Saccharophagus degradans 2-40: one gene and its partner. The protein of the gene in region 2 purifies or fractionates together with the protein of the main gene of each other region. This does not show direct contact. Links are inferred from orthologs where the notes say so. Each region holds a gene or a part of one and is shown on either strand. Other genes may lie near its edges. The genes, in order: SDE_RS05600 and SDE_RS06350.

What was found.
Region 1: the proteins of SDE_RS06350 (region 2) and SDE_RS05600 purify together in Escherichia coli (affinity purification with mass spectrometry, with the first as the bait; 2 studies listed by BioGRID). This does not show direct contact. The link is inferred for Saccharophagus degradans 2-40 from one-to-one orthologs.

Annotation. Positions count from the first base shown.
Region 1 is NC_007912.1:1,365,630-1,373,468, reverse strand. The notes cover bases 2,540-5,535. They hold SDE_RS05600 (FKBP-type peptidyl-prolyl cis-trans isomerase), read right to left. Parts: upstream 4,272-5,535; coding sequence 3,807-4,271; downstream 2,540-3,806. Other genes in these bases: acs (acetate--CoA ligase), read right to left, coding at 4,426-5,535; ppnN (nucleotide 5'-monophosphate nucleosidase PpnN), read right to left, coding at 2,540-3,529. In the rest of the region: SDE_RS05625 (GNAT family N-acyltransferase), read left to right, coding at 1-397; SDE_RS21180 (DUF2799 domain-containing protein), read right to left, coding at 527-1,138; SDE_RS05615 (MAPEG family protein), read right to left, coding at 1,135-1,548; DNA endonuclease SmrA, read right to left, coding at 1,557-2,129; more of ppnN, read right to left, coding at 2,165-2,539; more of acs, read right to left, coding at 5,536-6,363; SDE_RS05590 (universal stress protein), read right to left, coding at 6,569-7,384; SDE_RS05585 (lipase family protein), read left to right, coding at 7,674-7,839. UniProt on the Escherichia coli protein: Folding helper with both chaperone and peptidyl-prolyl cis-trans isomerase (PPIase) activities. Chaperone activity prevents aggregation of unfolded or partially folded proteins and promotes their correct folding.
Region 2 is NC_007912.1:1,548,769-1,556,406, forward strand. What follows is about bases 1,962-4,756. They hold SDE_RS06350 (DsbC family protein), read left to right. Parts: upstream 1,962-2,859; coding sequence 2,860-3,654; downstream 3,655-4,756. Other genes in these bases: rplS (50S ribosomal protein L19), read left to right, coding at 1,962-2,140; SDE_RS06345 (hypothetical protein), read right to left, coding at 2,208-2,555; SDE_RS06355 (homoserine dehydrogenase), read left to right, coding at 3,885-4,756. Also shown: rpsP (30S ribosomal protein S16), read left to right, coding at 3-251; ribosome maturation factor RimM, read left to right, coding at 276-815; tRNA (guanosine(37)-N1)-methyltransferase TrmD, read left to right, coding at 893-1,732; more of rplS, read left to right, coding at 1,784-1,961; more of SDE_RS06355, read left to right, coding at 4,757-5,192; thrC (threonine synthase), read left to right, coding at 5,240-6,637; SDE_RS06365 (L,D-transpeptidase family protein), read left to right, coding at 6,725-7,441. UniProt on the Escherichia coli protein: Acts as a disulfide isomerase, interacting with incorrectly folded proteins to correct non-native disulfide bonds.

The DNA of each region.
Region 1 (7,839 bases), 180 kb from region 2 along the record:
TTTAATTGGGCCAGTAAGTATGAGCGCAGATTACCCGCGCGAGCTTATGGACCAACTGGTTTATTTTTACCGCCGTTACTATGCATGCCCCGAAAATTTAGCGGTAGCGAATCACCCCTATACTTTAACGGCCGAGCAAAACGCAAAGTTTGAAGCTCTGTTTGAAAATAAAGAGCGCGATGAAGCCTTCGATTTTATGCAGGCAAATTTTATGGCAGTCGGCCACAAACTTCCTATGCTATTTAAACAATACACAGCACTCTTTGAAGAAGGTGGTTTTCAGTCGGTAGTATTTAGCGTAGACCCAGACTTTGGCGACTGCCTAGACGGTTTATGCATGTGCGACATTACTAAGCTTAAAGCCAGTAAATATAAGCGTTATATTGGGGGGAAATAATCTCTCTAATTGCTAGCCGCTAAACTCTCGTTAAAATTACACGTTAATTGCAGTTAGCTGTTGCAAACCATTGAGAATTAAGAAAAATGTGGCAGCGGAAGACGAGTTCGCGCAGCCACATTTACGACATTACTTCAGCAAACGCTCTAAGCGGCGCTTGTTCTCATCGAGCTCTTTGTAGGTAATATCTATCTCGCTCTCCAGTAACGGAATAGAGTCTCGCATTAGCTCTATTTCGATTAACGCCTCTCTGCGCTCTTCTGGGGTGGAAGCATCGCTAACTATAATCTCTTCGGTAAGGGCAATATCTTCGTATACTTTTTCTAATTCATCCTGATAACCTACTAAGGTTTCTTCTAGCATGCTGACTATTTTTCGCTGATCGAAACGCGCACGCCCTAAGTGATACCCATCGCCAAATTCGCTTTCTAATTCGCCAGAGCACACATTATTGTAGGCCCCGCCGCGCTCACCTAGCGCCAAACCGTTTGCGTACACACAATAACGCTCTGCCCCCAAAGCATGGCCTTTTTCGTATTGTGCAAGCGAGGGAGTAACGCCAACTTTTGCGCAGGCTTTGCGGTGATTGGCTAGGTAATTTACATCGCGGCCTGCGCTGCCATCTTCAACGCCTATTTGATGCCAATCGGCCACTAAACATTCTTCTTCACTTAAGCTCGCACAACCACTAAGCACTAACGCGCTTACAACGAGTGGAGTGAGTTTTTTTATAATATTCATGCCACGCCCTTACTATAAGCTGCTACTAGCAGCAGCCAAATGATTAATAAAATAAAGCTACCCAGCTGAAAAATTAGCATGCGGTGCACCACATTGTTGTATGTAGTGTGAATAATTGCGTGCACAACCCGGCACCCCACGTACAGCCAAGCAAATGCTATCATTAACGGTGACTCTAACTGCAAACAAACAGCCAACACCCCCACTACGTAAAAAAGTACCGGCAATTCGAACAAATTAGCTAAGTGGCGTGTGCCAAGCAAAATATGCTCTGGTGCGTCTTGCGTATCCAATCGCCTAAAAAACTTTATATGCACCGCCCGACTTTTAACGGCCTTTAAACGCCAAATAAAGTTAACGAGTAAAAACACGTAGGTAAATACAACCAACCCAAACATGGCGTATAACATAAACATTCCTAATAAAGTTTTTTAGTGTGTTGCTCTCTGGTTTTTTGCTTTTTTAATTCACTTTTTCGAATTAACACGTAGGTTGCACCGTAACCACCGTGCTGCTTGAGTGCCGTATGAAAAGCCAATACTTCATCTAACTGTGGCAACCAATAAGCAATGCAGCTTTTAAGCAGCGCAGGCTGTGCTCGCCCCTCACCTTTACCATGGGTAATAAGCGCCGCACGCACATCATTTGCCAAACAATCTCTAATAAACTGATACACCGCACGGCGAGCCTCATCGACTGTCATGCGATGTAAATCCAACCGCGCATCAGATGCGTATTTACCCAGCCGCAAATTGCGGAACACCCCATGCTGCACACCCGGCCGCATAAAGCTTAATACGTCTAACGGGTCCACCATTTCAACCGGCTCTGAAGCAAGCGGGTCTGCTGCACTTTCCACTTGCTCTTGCGCCGCTTGCCTGCGGGGTTGTTTATCAACATTATCGTTGCGTTTTAGCTCTACCCTCGGCTCAACCTTAAGGGGTGTTACATCGTCACCCAACAAGTTTGAGAAGGCATCATCGTCGTTCATGTTACATCTCTTTTAAAGCATTAGCCCTTCGCGGGCTAACTTACAACTTCGTAGCAGGGTATATATTCCTGCGTTGGAATTTTCATACGGTGCTGGCTTACAAAATCGCGCAATAATGCGTCTAAAGGCTCCATAATTTCTTGGTCACCTTTAATTTTGTAAGGGCCTTTTTCTGCCACCGCTTTAATACCGTGCTCTTTTACATTGCCATCTACAATGCCACTAAAGGCTTTACGCAGGTTAGCCGCGAGTTTATCTACTGGCTGATTTTTGTGTAAATCGAGCTGTGCCATATTGGTATGATTCGGCTGGAACGGCAGCTGAAAATCTAAATCGATATGCAGTACCCAGTTAAAATAATACGCGTCTTGTGTACTGCGCCTGAACGCGCGCACAGTTTCCATACTGCGGCTCATTGCGCGCGCAACTTCAGCGGGGTTATCTACAATAATTTGATACTTGCCTTGCGCCTCTTTACCAAGTGTTACACCAATAAATTCATTAATTTTATCGAAATAGGCGGCCGACTCTTTTGGCCCAGTAAAAATTAATGGAAATGGGATATCTTTGTTTTTGGGGTGCAACAATATACCCAATATATATAAAATTTCTTCGGCAGTGCCCACGCCGCCAGGAAACACAATAATGCCGTGACCTGTGCGCACAAACGCTTCCAAGCGCTTTTCAATATCGGGCAGTATTACTAGTTGGTTCACAATAGGGTTAGGCGATTCCGCGGCAATAATGCTGGGTTCGGTAATGCCAATATAACGCCCAGTTAAGCGCTGCTTAGCATGGCCTATAGTTGCGCCTTTCATAGGGCCTTTCATGGCACCTGGGCCGCAGCCGGTGCAAATATCTAAGCCTCGCAGGCCCATTTCGTAGCCTACTTTTTTGGTGTATTTGTATTCTACTTCGTTAATAGAGTGCCCCCCCCAACACACTATCATGTGAGAGTCGGCATTGCCGCGCAGCAAGCCCGCATTGCGCACTATGTGAAATACAGCGTTGGTAATACCGGCAGAACGAGATAAGTCTATATCGCGGTTTTCGGTAAGCTCGTTACTAATGTAAATAATATCGCGCAAAGCGGAAAACACATGCTGCTTAATACCGGCTATCATCTCGCCATCTACAAATGCCGTTTCTGGTGCATTTATTAGCTCGAGCTTAATACCTCTTTCTTGCTGAATAACGTTTACCGCAAATTCGGCAAATTCCTCTAGCACCTCGGCTACGTTATCGGTGTCGGCCCCCGTATTTAACACCGCCAGCGCACAGCGACGAAAGGTTTCGTAAACATGGGTGTCTGCTTTATCTATTAAACGTGCAACTTCAATTTGTGAAAGCACGTTCATGGTGTGATCTGGGGTTAGCTTTACAGGCTCAGAATGAATCATTATTACCTCCAACTGCACAACAGCAATAATACGGTAAACACATTATTTTGCTGATTATTATCTGTACGCAATGCACAGAGTGTTTATTTAAGTGTAGCGGAAAGCTGAGAATATAAATATAAACACATTCGCGATAATACACAGCGAACACGATGTTAGGAGGGGCTATAACGTAGGAAGGAGCGCGCCTGAGTGTGCAAAAAGCAACCAACCACTAAGTAAAACGTAGAACGATTAGACGAAAAAGGCTTAGCTTTTTCGTCTAATGCTAAAAATATTAGTGCACGTGGCCGTGAGCAATCTCTTCTTCTGATGCTTCACGTACTGCTTCGATTTTTACTTCGAAGTTAAGTACTTTACCAGCCAACGCGTGGTTGCCATCAATGGTGATACCGTCGTCTTCAACTGCGGTTACAACAACATACTGCACACCACCGCTTTCGGTTTGCGCTTGGAACTCCATACCCACTTCAATTTTGTCAATACCGCTAAAAGCATCGGTAGGCATTTTTTGGATGAGCTCAGGAATAATTTCACCGTAACCTTCTTTTGGTTGAACAGTTACATTCACTTCTTCACCAATGGCTTTATCCAACAGCGCATCTTCCAAGCCAGGAATAATATTACCTGCACCTTGCAAATAATTTAATGGCTCGCCGCCGTCTGATGTATCTAATACGGCACCGTCTTCACCTTTTAAGGTGTAATGGATGGAAACAACACTGTTTTCTTGAATTTTCAATTTACTCTCCAGGCTCAGTAACATTGAGCTTTTTAACCTGAACTAAACACTTGCGGTACAGGTGTGAAAATCGCCCCAACGTTTAAGATAGCTGGGGCATTGCACGGCAAAGCTGCTAGCCATATTTAGCCGTGCACCCTTGCCGTTCTCTAAGTTAGCGATTCATACGATTTTCTATTAAATCGTCTACTACGCTTGGGTCTGCTAGTGTAGACGTATCACCGAGCGTATCCAACTCGTTAGCGGCAACTTTACGCAAAATACGGCGCATTATCTTACCTGAGCGCGTTTTAGGCAGCCCTGGCGCCCATTGAATAAGGTCTGGCTTAGCAATTGGCCCTATTTCTTGGGTGCACATTGCAACCAGCTCTTTGCGTAAACCGTCGTCAGGCTCAACCCCGGTCATAAGTGTTACGTAGGCATATATGCCCTGCCCTTTTACATCGTGCGGGTAACCTACCACTGCCGCCTCTGCAACTTTGGGGTGTAATACCAAGGCGCTTTCCACCTCTGCTGTCCCCATGCGATGGCCAGATACGTTCAGCACGTCGTCTACGCGGCCGGTAATCCAGTAATAGCCGTCGGCGTCTCTGCGCGCGCCATCACCAGTAAAGTAATAACCAGGGTAGGTACTGAAGTAGGTTTGAATCAATCGGTCGTGATCGCCGTACACTGTGCGAATTTGCCCAGGCCAGCTGGATTTAATGGCCAAGCTGCCTTCACCTTCGCCCTCAATGATATTGCCTTCACCATCAAGCAGTACTGGCTCTACACCAAAAAATGGCAAAGTGGCCGAGCCTGGTTTTAAGTCAATTGCACCCGGCAACGGCGTAAGCATGTGGCCGCCCGTCTCTGTTTGCCACCAGGTATCCATAATTGGGCAGCGTCGGTCACCTACAACGTTGTAGTACCACTCCCACGCCTCAGGGTTAATGGGCTCGCCTACCGTACCCAATATTCGTAAACTCTTGCGCTGGGTTGACGCTACAAACTCATCACCTTGGCCCATAAGCGCGCGAATGGCCGTGGGGGCGGTGTAAAAGATATTTACATTGTGTTTATCGCACACCTCCCAGCAGCGCGCAGCCGTTGGGTAGGTGGGTACCCCTTCGAACATAAGGGTGGTGGCACCATTGGTTAATGGGCCGTACACAATATAGGTGTGCCCGGTTACCCAACCTACGTCTGCGGTACACCAATACACTTCGCCAGGCTGGTAATCGAACACGTATTTGTGGGTCATGGCAGCTTGTAAGAGGTAACCACCGGTTGTGTGCAATACACCCTTAGGCTTACCCGTAGAGCCCGAGGTATACAAAATAAACAGCGGGTCTTCAGAGTCCATAGACTCTGGCTCGCAAACCGTATCCACAGACTGCTGGGCTTCGTGCAACCAAATATCGCGCTCGGTGTTCCACGCTACATCTGCGCCTGTGCGCTTAACCACAATAACCGAATGAACCTGTGGGCAGTGGGCGACAGCTTTGTCGGCATTGGCTTTTAACGCAACCGCACGGCCGCCTCGCAAGCCTTCATCGGCGGTGATAAGTACTTTACAGTCGGAGTCAACAATACGATCTTTGAGCGCCTCGGGAGAAAAGCCACCAAATACAATAGAGTGCACTGCACCAATACGGGCACAGGCCAACATGGCGTAGGCCGCCTCGGGAATCATCGGCATATAGATACAAACTCTATCGCCTTTAGCTACGCCGCGCGCTTTTAATACATTTGCAAATTTACATACTGCATCGTGCAATTGCTGATAAGTAATACTCGCATCTACCGAAGGGTCGTCCCCTTCCCAAATAATAGCAACGTCGTTTGCTTTTGTAGGTAAATGGCGATCAATACAGTTTACCGTTACGTTTAGCTTGCCACCTTCAAACCACGTTGCTTCACCTTTGTGGAAGTCGAAGCTGCGTACAGATTGCCAAGGTTTATCCCAGGTTAAAAATTCGCGGGCTTTTTCTGCCCAAAAAACATCGGGCTCGTTAATAGAGCGAGCGTAATCGGTATGGTATTTCTCGTTGTTGATGTGTGCGTTAGCAGCCAATGCCTCGGGCACTGGGTATAGATGGGGCGTAGACATGAGCAGAGTTCCTCGTACGACAATTATATTTATTGTACACACCGCACAGCGCTTGGCCTGCAGCAAGTAAATAGGTTTACACTCTGATAGGGCGCACGCCATCTATGTTGACAGCTATGCAGATAGTTGAATTATCTTTTTTATTTACACTAAAAGGCGGCTCTTTGGCCGCCTGTGTATAACATGAGTATTTTTATAATAGTATTTAGTGGTTTACAACCATTACGTCTTGAGTAAGGGCTGCGATTACACGCTCGGCAGTGTTACCGCGACGAGAAGTAACCAAACCGTTTTGGCCCAAGGTACCCATAACCACTAAATCGGCTTTAATTTCACCGGCAATTGTAGAAACAACTTCGTCGGTGTAGCCTGGTTTAACGTGAATTTTATCTGCGGGCAAACCAGTTTGGCGCGCCAAGTTACCGCGATCTGGGTAGTTCATTTGATCCAAGAAAGCGTTGATTACATGGAACTCAGCACCGTACATGGCTGCCACTTCACGGCCCCAGCGCAAAATACTCTTGTTTAGTTCTTTTTGCTCTTCTTTGGTAGTTTGGAAGTTAACAGCCGCCGCTACAACGGTGCGCTCTGGTTTGGCGCCAGGCTGAATTAACACTACAGGGCATTCAGCTGTTTTTAATAGCGCCCATTTAGATTCACTGAATGTAAAGCGAGTAGAGTTAGTACGCTCGTGTACAGGCAAATAAATGCGGTCTGCGCCAAAGCTTTTTGCCGACTGCACAATAGACTTCTGCCATTCTTGACACCACGAAACTTCGATATGGCACTCTAAGCCAGCATCTAGCATTGGTTTGCGAATTTCTGTTTCGAACCAAGATTGGTCGCGGAACAAGTTATCGTTTACTACTCGAGTGTCCACCGCGTCGCCATCAACGGCAACAAACACTTTGATTACTGGTGGCTCGCCACGAAGCTGGCCAGTGCGCAATACACGCTCTAGTGCCACATGTTTAGTATCTGAAGGGTCTACCACAACAAACAATTTTTCGGAATTCGACATAACTCTAGCTTACCTTGCGTGTATATTTGCCAGTACGGGCGGCTTTGCACCCAAATTATTATGCCTAGTAGCGCTGTGCGCTGCTTGGCTAATCCTTTCTCCTCTTTGGCCCTAGGCCAACGGACAACTCGCCTATTTAAGCACAACCAACAGATAAAATAAAAAATGTTGACGCCAAATGCTTAAAAATCAGGCAGATAGAAGCATAAACCACTCAAATATCTCGCGCCAGCTAACTTTTAAAGGTTTCTGGGATACACTCCCAAAAAAAACATTTAAGGGCATCACCATGAGCGAGCATTCAATTATAAAAAAGCTACAAGACGCTTTTACTACCATTAAAAACAATTTACACCTGCTGGGCCAGCCAGAGGACGTAAGCAAAGCAATCGCCTTTAGCAATTTAGACTGGTACGCAAAACGCGCGCAGGCAGCCTACCAATCTGAAGCGGATA
Region 2 (7,638 bases):
ACATGGTAAGCATTCGATTGTCTCGTGGTGGCTCTAAAAAGCGCCCATTTTATCATTTGACCGTAACTGACAGCCGTAAATCACGTGACGGCCGTTTCATTGAGCGTGTTGGTTTCTTCAACCCAGTAGCACGTGGTCAAGAAGAGCGTCTACGTGTTGAGAGCGAGCGTTTGAACTACTGGTTGAGCCAAGGCGCACAGTGTTCAGAGCGTGTAGCTAAGTTAATCAAAGATGCAGCTGCTGCGGCTTAATTGCCGCAGTTAGTGTTTACACCAGTGGAAGCCAAAAAATCTAACTTGATTACTGTTGGTAGAATTACTGGTGTATTTGGTATTAAGGGGTGGGTAAAGCTTAAATCGTTTACCGATCCGCAAGATAATGTACTTGAGTATTCGCCTTTGTTGTTAAAAACAAAGCACGGCGTGAAAGAGTGCGAAATTGCAGAATACCAATTTAGGCCGCAAGGCTTGGTTGTACGCCTTAAAGGCGTTGACGACCGCAATGCTGCTGAAGCATTAGCTCCAGTTGATGTCGCTATAGATAAAAGCCTGTTGCCAGAACTCGATGACGACGACTTTTATTGGCACCAGCTAGAGGGGTTACGTGTTGTAACTATCTATGAAGGGAATACTCAAGATTTGGGTGTTGTCTCCAAGGTAATGGCAACAGGGGCGAACGACGTGCTCGAAGTTAAACCCGATGCTCAGAGTATTGATGACAGGGATAGGCTAGTGCCTTATGTGCTAGACCTGTATGTCAAAAAGGTAGACCTTTCCGCCGAGTGTATTACGGTGGACTGGGACCCAGAATTTTAATTTGTACGCTATGGCGTGCATTTATTGCGTCCCTTGCGTTAACTGCGACAGGGTGGCGAAAAAGCTAGGTGGTGTTAATGAGCTCTTCCTCAGGTAGTGCTGTCAACATTGCTATAGTGACTTTATTTCCAGAAATGTTCGCCGCAATTACTGAAAGTGGCATTTCTAGAAGAGCAGTAGAGCAGGGGTTGGTAAAACTAAGTTTTTTCAACCCGCGCACGTACACTACCGATAAACATCAAACGGTAGATGACCGCCCCTATGGTGGTGGGCCAGGAATGGTTATGCGTGTGGAGCCGTTGGCCAAAGCGTTGTTAGCTGCTAAGCAGTGGCACAGCGAGCAAAGGGCTGAGCAGGCTTTGCCTAATACTGCAAAAGAAACCGTTATTTATATGTCCCCGCAAGGGGCGCAGTTAAATAATCAGGCGGTCGATACAATGGCTGCTAGCGGCGATTTTACTATTATCGCCGGGCGTTACGAAGGTGTTGATCAGCGGTTTATTGATGCTTTCGTGGATCAGGAATGGTCCATAGGTGATTACGTTTTGAGTGGTGGTGAGCTGCCTGCCATGGTGCTTATAGATGCGTTAATTCGCAAGCTACCAGGGGCACTGGGCGATGCGCAATCCGCAGAGCAAGACTCATTCGAAAATGGCCTGCTTGATTGCCCACACTATACTCGGCCGGAAGAACTGGCAGATGCGTGGCAAACGAGTGTTGATGATCGACGCGTACCCGCAGTACTGCTTTCCGGTGATCACAAAAAAATTGAATTGTGGCGACTTAAGCAATCTTTAGGTCGTACATGGGAGCGGCGACCCGATCTACTTAATAAGTTGGATCTGGATCAATCCCAGCGGAATCTGCTGACTGAATACCAGCAGCAAAAATTGAGCTGCAGCAGCAGTGATGACTAAATTTTGATATATCTAGCCGAGAGGCTACACATTGCTAATTAGGAGCAAGCCATGAGTTCTAAGAACAAGATCATACAAGAGCTGGAAGCTGAGCAGCTCAAGCAGGACGTTCCTGAGTTCAGCCCTGGTGATACCGTGGTTGTACAGGTTAAAGTAAAAGAAGGTAACCGCGAGCGTTTACAGGCCTTTGAGGGTGTTGTTATTGCACGTCGTAACCGTGGCTTAGACTCCGCTTTTACCGTTCGTAAAATTTCACACGGCATTGGTGTTGAGCGTACTTTCCAAACTCACAGCAAGCAAGTTGACAGCGTTGCTGTTAAGCGTCGCGGTGATGTTCGTCAAGCTAAGTTGTACTACTTGCGTGAACTTACTGGTCGTGCTGCTCGTATTAAAGAAAAATTGGGTTAAGTTTTTCTTTCTAAAAAAAGCGACCTATTGGTCGCTTTTTTTTCGCCTCTATTTTACCTAGAGTTTTTTACTTCTTCTTAAGTAGTTCTTCGGCTTTGTTTTTGGCTTCGGTCATTTTTGCTTTGCTTGCATCGCTTATTTCTGCTGCCTTATCTTTGGCGTCTTCGGCCATGTCTTCGGCTTTATCCATCGCTTTTTCGGTGGCTTCACCTGCGTTTTCCATAGCTTCTTCAGCTACTTCTTTAGCTTTGTTAAGTTTCTCGCCTGCGGCCTCGCCCATATCTTCTAATTTCTCGCCGGCATTTTCAGCTGCCGTTGCCGCTTTTTCAGATAAGGTCGGTTTGGGGGCTTCTTTTTCGCATGCAGTAATGAAAGTGGCGATAAGCGTTAGGCTTAGGATGGTTAATATGCGCATTTTCTTCCCTTTGAATTTGTTTGTTGTTGATATCGCAACCCTGCAAGAGCTGGGTGTGTGCAATAGATTACCTTAGTGGATGCGATATTTGTGTTAAATGGTTGTAAAAAGTAAATGCAGGTGAAAAGCTGAGCTTTGGATCACGGCACGCAGAGTGGCAGATTTAGGGAACCATGATAGACTTGTGGCGTCAAAAATAAGACATATCGCCCAATAGGGCCAAAATTCATCTTAAACGTTTCTTTGTCGCTTTAAATAATAAAAAAGTAAAGCAGAAAGGCATTGAGGAAACAGAGGCACGATAATGAAAACATTACTGGCAACCGCGCTATTAACATGCGCGACAATCGGTGGCTCGTTGGCAGCGACTAGCGCTTTGGCTGAAAAGCCAAAAGCAGCGGCAGAGAAAAATGAGGTTTCAGCCAAGCAGGATATCGACTTAGCTCGCAAAAATATTACTTCGGCACTTGCTGCGGCACGTCCAGACTTGGTAGTAACAGATGTAGTTAAAACCCCAGTGGAGGGTATTTACAAAACCACAATATCTAACGGCCCAGCTGTGTATTCTACTGCAGATGGTCAGTTTTTTATGGCAGGGGAGCTTTTTCGCGTACAGCCAGGCGGCATTGTTAATTTAACCGAGCAAGAGATGAACGGTGAGCGCGCTAAGTTACTGGCGGGCATGGATGTAAAAGATATGATCGTATTTTCACCGAAAGGTGATGTAAAAGGTGTGGTGTCGGTATTTACCGATGTAGACTGTGGCTATTGCCAAAAGCTACACCAAGAAGTGCCACAGCTTAACGCAATGGGTATTGAGGTGCGCTATATGGCGTTTCCACGTATGGGTATCGGTTCTGGTGCCTATAACAAGATTGTTTCGGCATGGTGTGCTGCAGATAAGCAGGATGCACTAACCAAGCTTAAAGCCCGCCAAAGCATTCCAGAAAACTTGTGTAAAACGAATCCTGTGAATGAGCAGTATGCTACTGGGCAGCAAATGGGTATATCTGGCACCCCTGCAATTGTGCTGGGTAACGGTGAGCTTATACCCGGTTATGTACCCGCAGACAGATTGGCAGCGCGTTTAGGGCTGTAAACCACCATTTAACTAAGTTTTAGGCCCTATTTTTGTATTTATTATAGGGCCTACTCTCTCCTTTCGTTGACAGTATCATTCCCCATCATTAAGGTTGCCTACTTTATTCTGAAAATCCCCAATTAGAGGGTATAATGCGCCGCGCGTTGGGGCTTGCTCTGTCGAGTTACCTATTGGCCTGCTAGATGGCTGATTGTTGGCGCTTTGTTTACCCATTAGAGGAACGTAGCTTGAAACCTGTGAATATTGGCCTGTGTGGTCTTGGCACTGTTGGCGGCGGTACACTTACTGTACTTAAGCGCAATTTGCTCGATATTAATGCCCATGCGGGTAAAAGTGTGGTGCTAACCCATATTGGTGCCCGCCGTGATAACCCTGCATTCGACCTTAGCGGTATTAAAGTAAGTCGCGATGTGTTCGCAGTGGCTGACGATCCAGAAGTTGATATTTTGGTTGAGCTAATTGGTGGAACCTCCGTCGCCAAAGAGTTGGTTTTGCGTGCAGTGCGCAGTGGCAAGCACGTGGTGACTGCAAACAAGGCGCTTATTGCCGAGTTTGGTAACGAGCTATTTGCTGAGGCCGCCAAACACAACGTAGTAATAGCCTATGAAGCGGCGGTTGCGGGCGGTATTCCTATCATTCGCGCCATGCGCGAAGGTTTAGCAGCCAATAAAATTGAATGGTTGGCTGGTATTATTAACGGTACCGGTAACTTTATTCTTACCGAAATGCGCGATAAAGGTCGTGCATTCGAAGATGTATTAAAAGAAGCGCAAGAGCTAGGTTACGCCGAGGCTGACCCTACGTTCGACGTAGAGGGCATTGATGCCGCGCACAAGCTTGTTATTCTTGCGTCTATTGCGTTTGGTATGCCTTTGCAGTTCGACAAGGTATTTACCGAGGGCATTAGTACAATTTCTACCGAAGATGTGGCGTACGCCGGTGAGCTTGGCTACCAAGTGAAGCACTTAGGTATAACACGCAAGCGCCCCAATCAGGGTATTGAATTGCGCGTGCACCCCACGCTAATTCCTAACTCACGTCTAATTGCCAACGTAGATGGTGTTATGAATGCGGTGTTAGTTAAGGGTGATGCTGTAGGCCCTACCTTGTACTACGGGCCTGGTGCTGGCGCCGAGCCAACTGCGTCTGCGGTTGTCTCTGATATTGTTGATGTAAGCCGATTAGTGGGTGCCGAATCTGGCTCAAGTGTACCGCACTTAGGGTTTGCGCTAGATAAACTAGTCGATTACCCAATCCTGCCAATTGAAGAAGTTGAGACCGCTTACTATATTCGTATTTCAGCGTTAGATCGCCCTGGTGTGCTCTCTAAAATCACCCAGATATTGAGCGATGCTGGCATTAGTATTGAAGCGTTAATACAAAAAGAGCCGAAAGAAGGGCAAGATCATGTGCCGGTTATATTGCTAACTAACCGCGCCATAGAAAAACAAATTATTGCAGCCATTAAGAAGATTGAAGCGTTAGATTCTATAAATGGCAAAGTTGTGCGTATTCGTGTTGAGTCGCTTAAATAAGCGACTGCCGAATAGCTAACCGTAACAGATAAACCAGTGAGAATACTGTGAAATATATAAGTACCCGAGGGGATGCCCCAGCTCTAAGTTTTGAAGACGTTGTGTTAACCGGCTTGGCTAACGATGGCGGTTTATACTTGCCTGAAACGCTACCTAAATTTAGTGCCGAAGAAATTGCCAGTTGGCGCGGTTTGGATTATCGCGAGTTGGCTTTCAAAATTATTTCCCCGTTTGTTGATGGCGAAATACCGGATGCCGATTTAAAAAAGCTAATCGAAAGTGCTTACTCTAAGTTTCGTCACGATGCGATTGCACCACTAGTACAAACTGGCCATAACGAATTTATTTTAGAGTTGTTCCAAGGGCCGACGTTAGCGTTTAAAGATTTCGCGTTGCAGTTTTTAGGGCACTTGTTTGATTACGTGCTTAAAAAGCGCAATCAAAAAGTTGTGGTTATGGGGGCAACCTCTGGCGACACCGGTTCGGCTGCTATTGAAGGGTGTCGTGATTGCGAAAATATCGACATCTTTATTTTGCACCCAAACAAGCGCGTGTCCGATGTACAGCGTCGTCAGATGACTACAGTGCTTACCGATAATGTGCACAACATTGCATTAGAAGGTAATTTTGACGATTGCCAAAATATGGTTAAAGCGAGCTTTGCCGATCAATCGTTTTTACCTGATGGCCGCCAGCTTGTAGCGGTAAACTCTATTAACTGGGCGCGTATTATGGCTCAGATTGTTTACTATTTTTACGCCGGTTTGGCGTTGGGCTCGCCAGCTCGCCCTGTGTCCTTCTCTGTGCCAACGGGTAACTTCGGTGATATTTTTGCAGGCTATTTAGCTAAGCAAATGGGCTTACCTATCGATCAGCTGATTATTGCAACTAACAGTAATGATATTTTGCATCGCTGTATTAGCAATAACGACCACAGCAAACAGCCTTTGGTACATTCAATTTCGCCAAGTATGGATATTATGGTATCCAGCAACTTCGAACGTATGCTGTTTGATTTGTACGACCGCGACGGTGCGGCGATTAAACAATTGATGGAAGACTTTAAGTCTGGTGAAATGTCTTTGGCTGAAGGCCCATTAAGTAAGGCGCGAGAATTGTTCAGCAGCTATCGTTTAGACGATAAAGAAACAGTTGATGTCATTCGCGAAGTATTTGAAAACACTGAATACTTGTTAGACCCTCACACTGCAATTGGTGTGCAGGCCGCGCGTAAACAGCGCAAGTCTAAAGATGTGCCCATGGTATGTCTTGCAACTGCTCACCCAGCTAAGTTCCCTGAAGCCGTGCGTCAAGCGGGCCAAGCGGCTGACCCTGCGTTGCCATTGCATATGCGTGATTTATTTGATCGTGAAGAGCGCTACACAGTTTTAGAGAACGATTTAGCAAAAGTGCACGCGCATATGGCGGCAAATATAAACGCTTAAAGTTAAATGCTTTAGATTTAAAACGCTCCTATCGGGGCGTTTTTTTTGCCTATGGGAAAGTAGTATTAGTTAATTGGAGGGAGTTTGATGGTGCGAAGCAGTTTAATCGCAAGCCTGTTGTTGTTTAGTTGCGCTATTGCGGCGAATAATCAACTGCCAACCAGCGCGCGTTCCATTGCGGCCATAAACAAAGTAGAGCCGGCATTAATAAAGGCTTTAAGCGAAAAGGGCCTGCGCTACGGTGCCCCCATTTTTATACGTATTTTTAAGCAATCTGCTACTTTAGAGGTGTGGCTGCAGGCTGAAAGCGGGCGTTTTGAGTTGTTTAAAGCTTACGATATTTGCGCGCAATCTGGCCGTTTGGGGCCCAAGTTGCGCAGCGGAGACCGCCAAGCGCCCGAAGGTTTTTATTTTGTTAATGCGCAGCGTTTTAACCCCTGGAGTAAGTTTCACCTGAGCTTTAATTTGGGTTACCCCAATGCCTACGATCGCGCACACGGTCGCACGGGCAGTGCTTTAATGGTACATGGCGATTGTGTATCTATAGGCTGTTATGCCATGACAGACAGTGGAATAGAAGAAATTTACGCGCTAGCGCAAAAATCACTGGAAGACGGGCAGCCATTTTTTCGAGTACATATATTTCCTTTTCGCTTGAGCGATGAGGCACTGGAAAGAGTAAAAAATAATCGGTGGTATACCTTTTGGCTTAATTTGAAGCAGGGGTTTGATTACTTTGAGCAAACTAAAATGCCACCCAATGTAAATGTTCAAAATAAGCGCTACGTTTTTTCTGCACCTTGAATAGACTATGTTGTTGAGTCTTATTGGTGCGCAAGGTGCTCCTTTTTATAGCAATATCTAAAGTTGTTTTTAGTTCGGTTTAAAGGCGAAGTAGCTAAACTGCTTGCTTGTGGGGCAATTCTATTTACACAAGGTATTATTGTTGTGGGCTTGAGCACGAAAACTCTCAAATGGAATGTTATTTGCTCATATTGCTA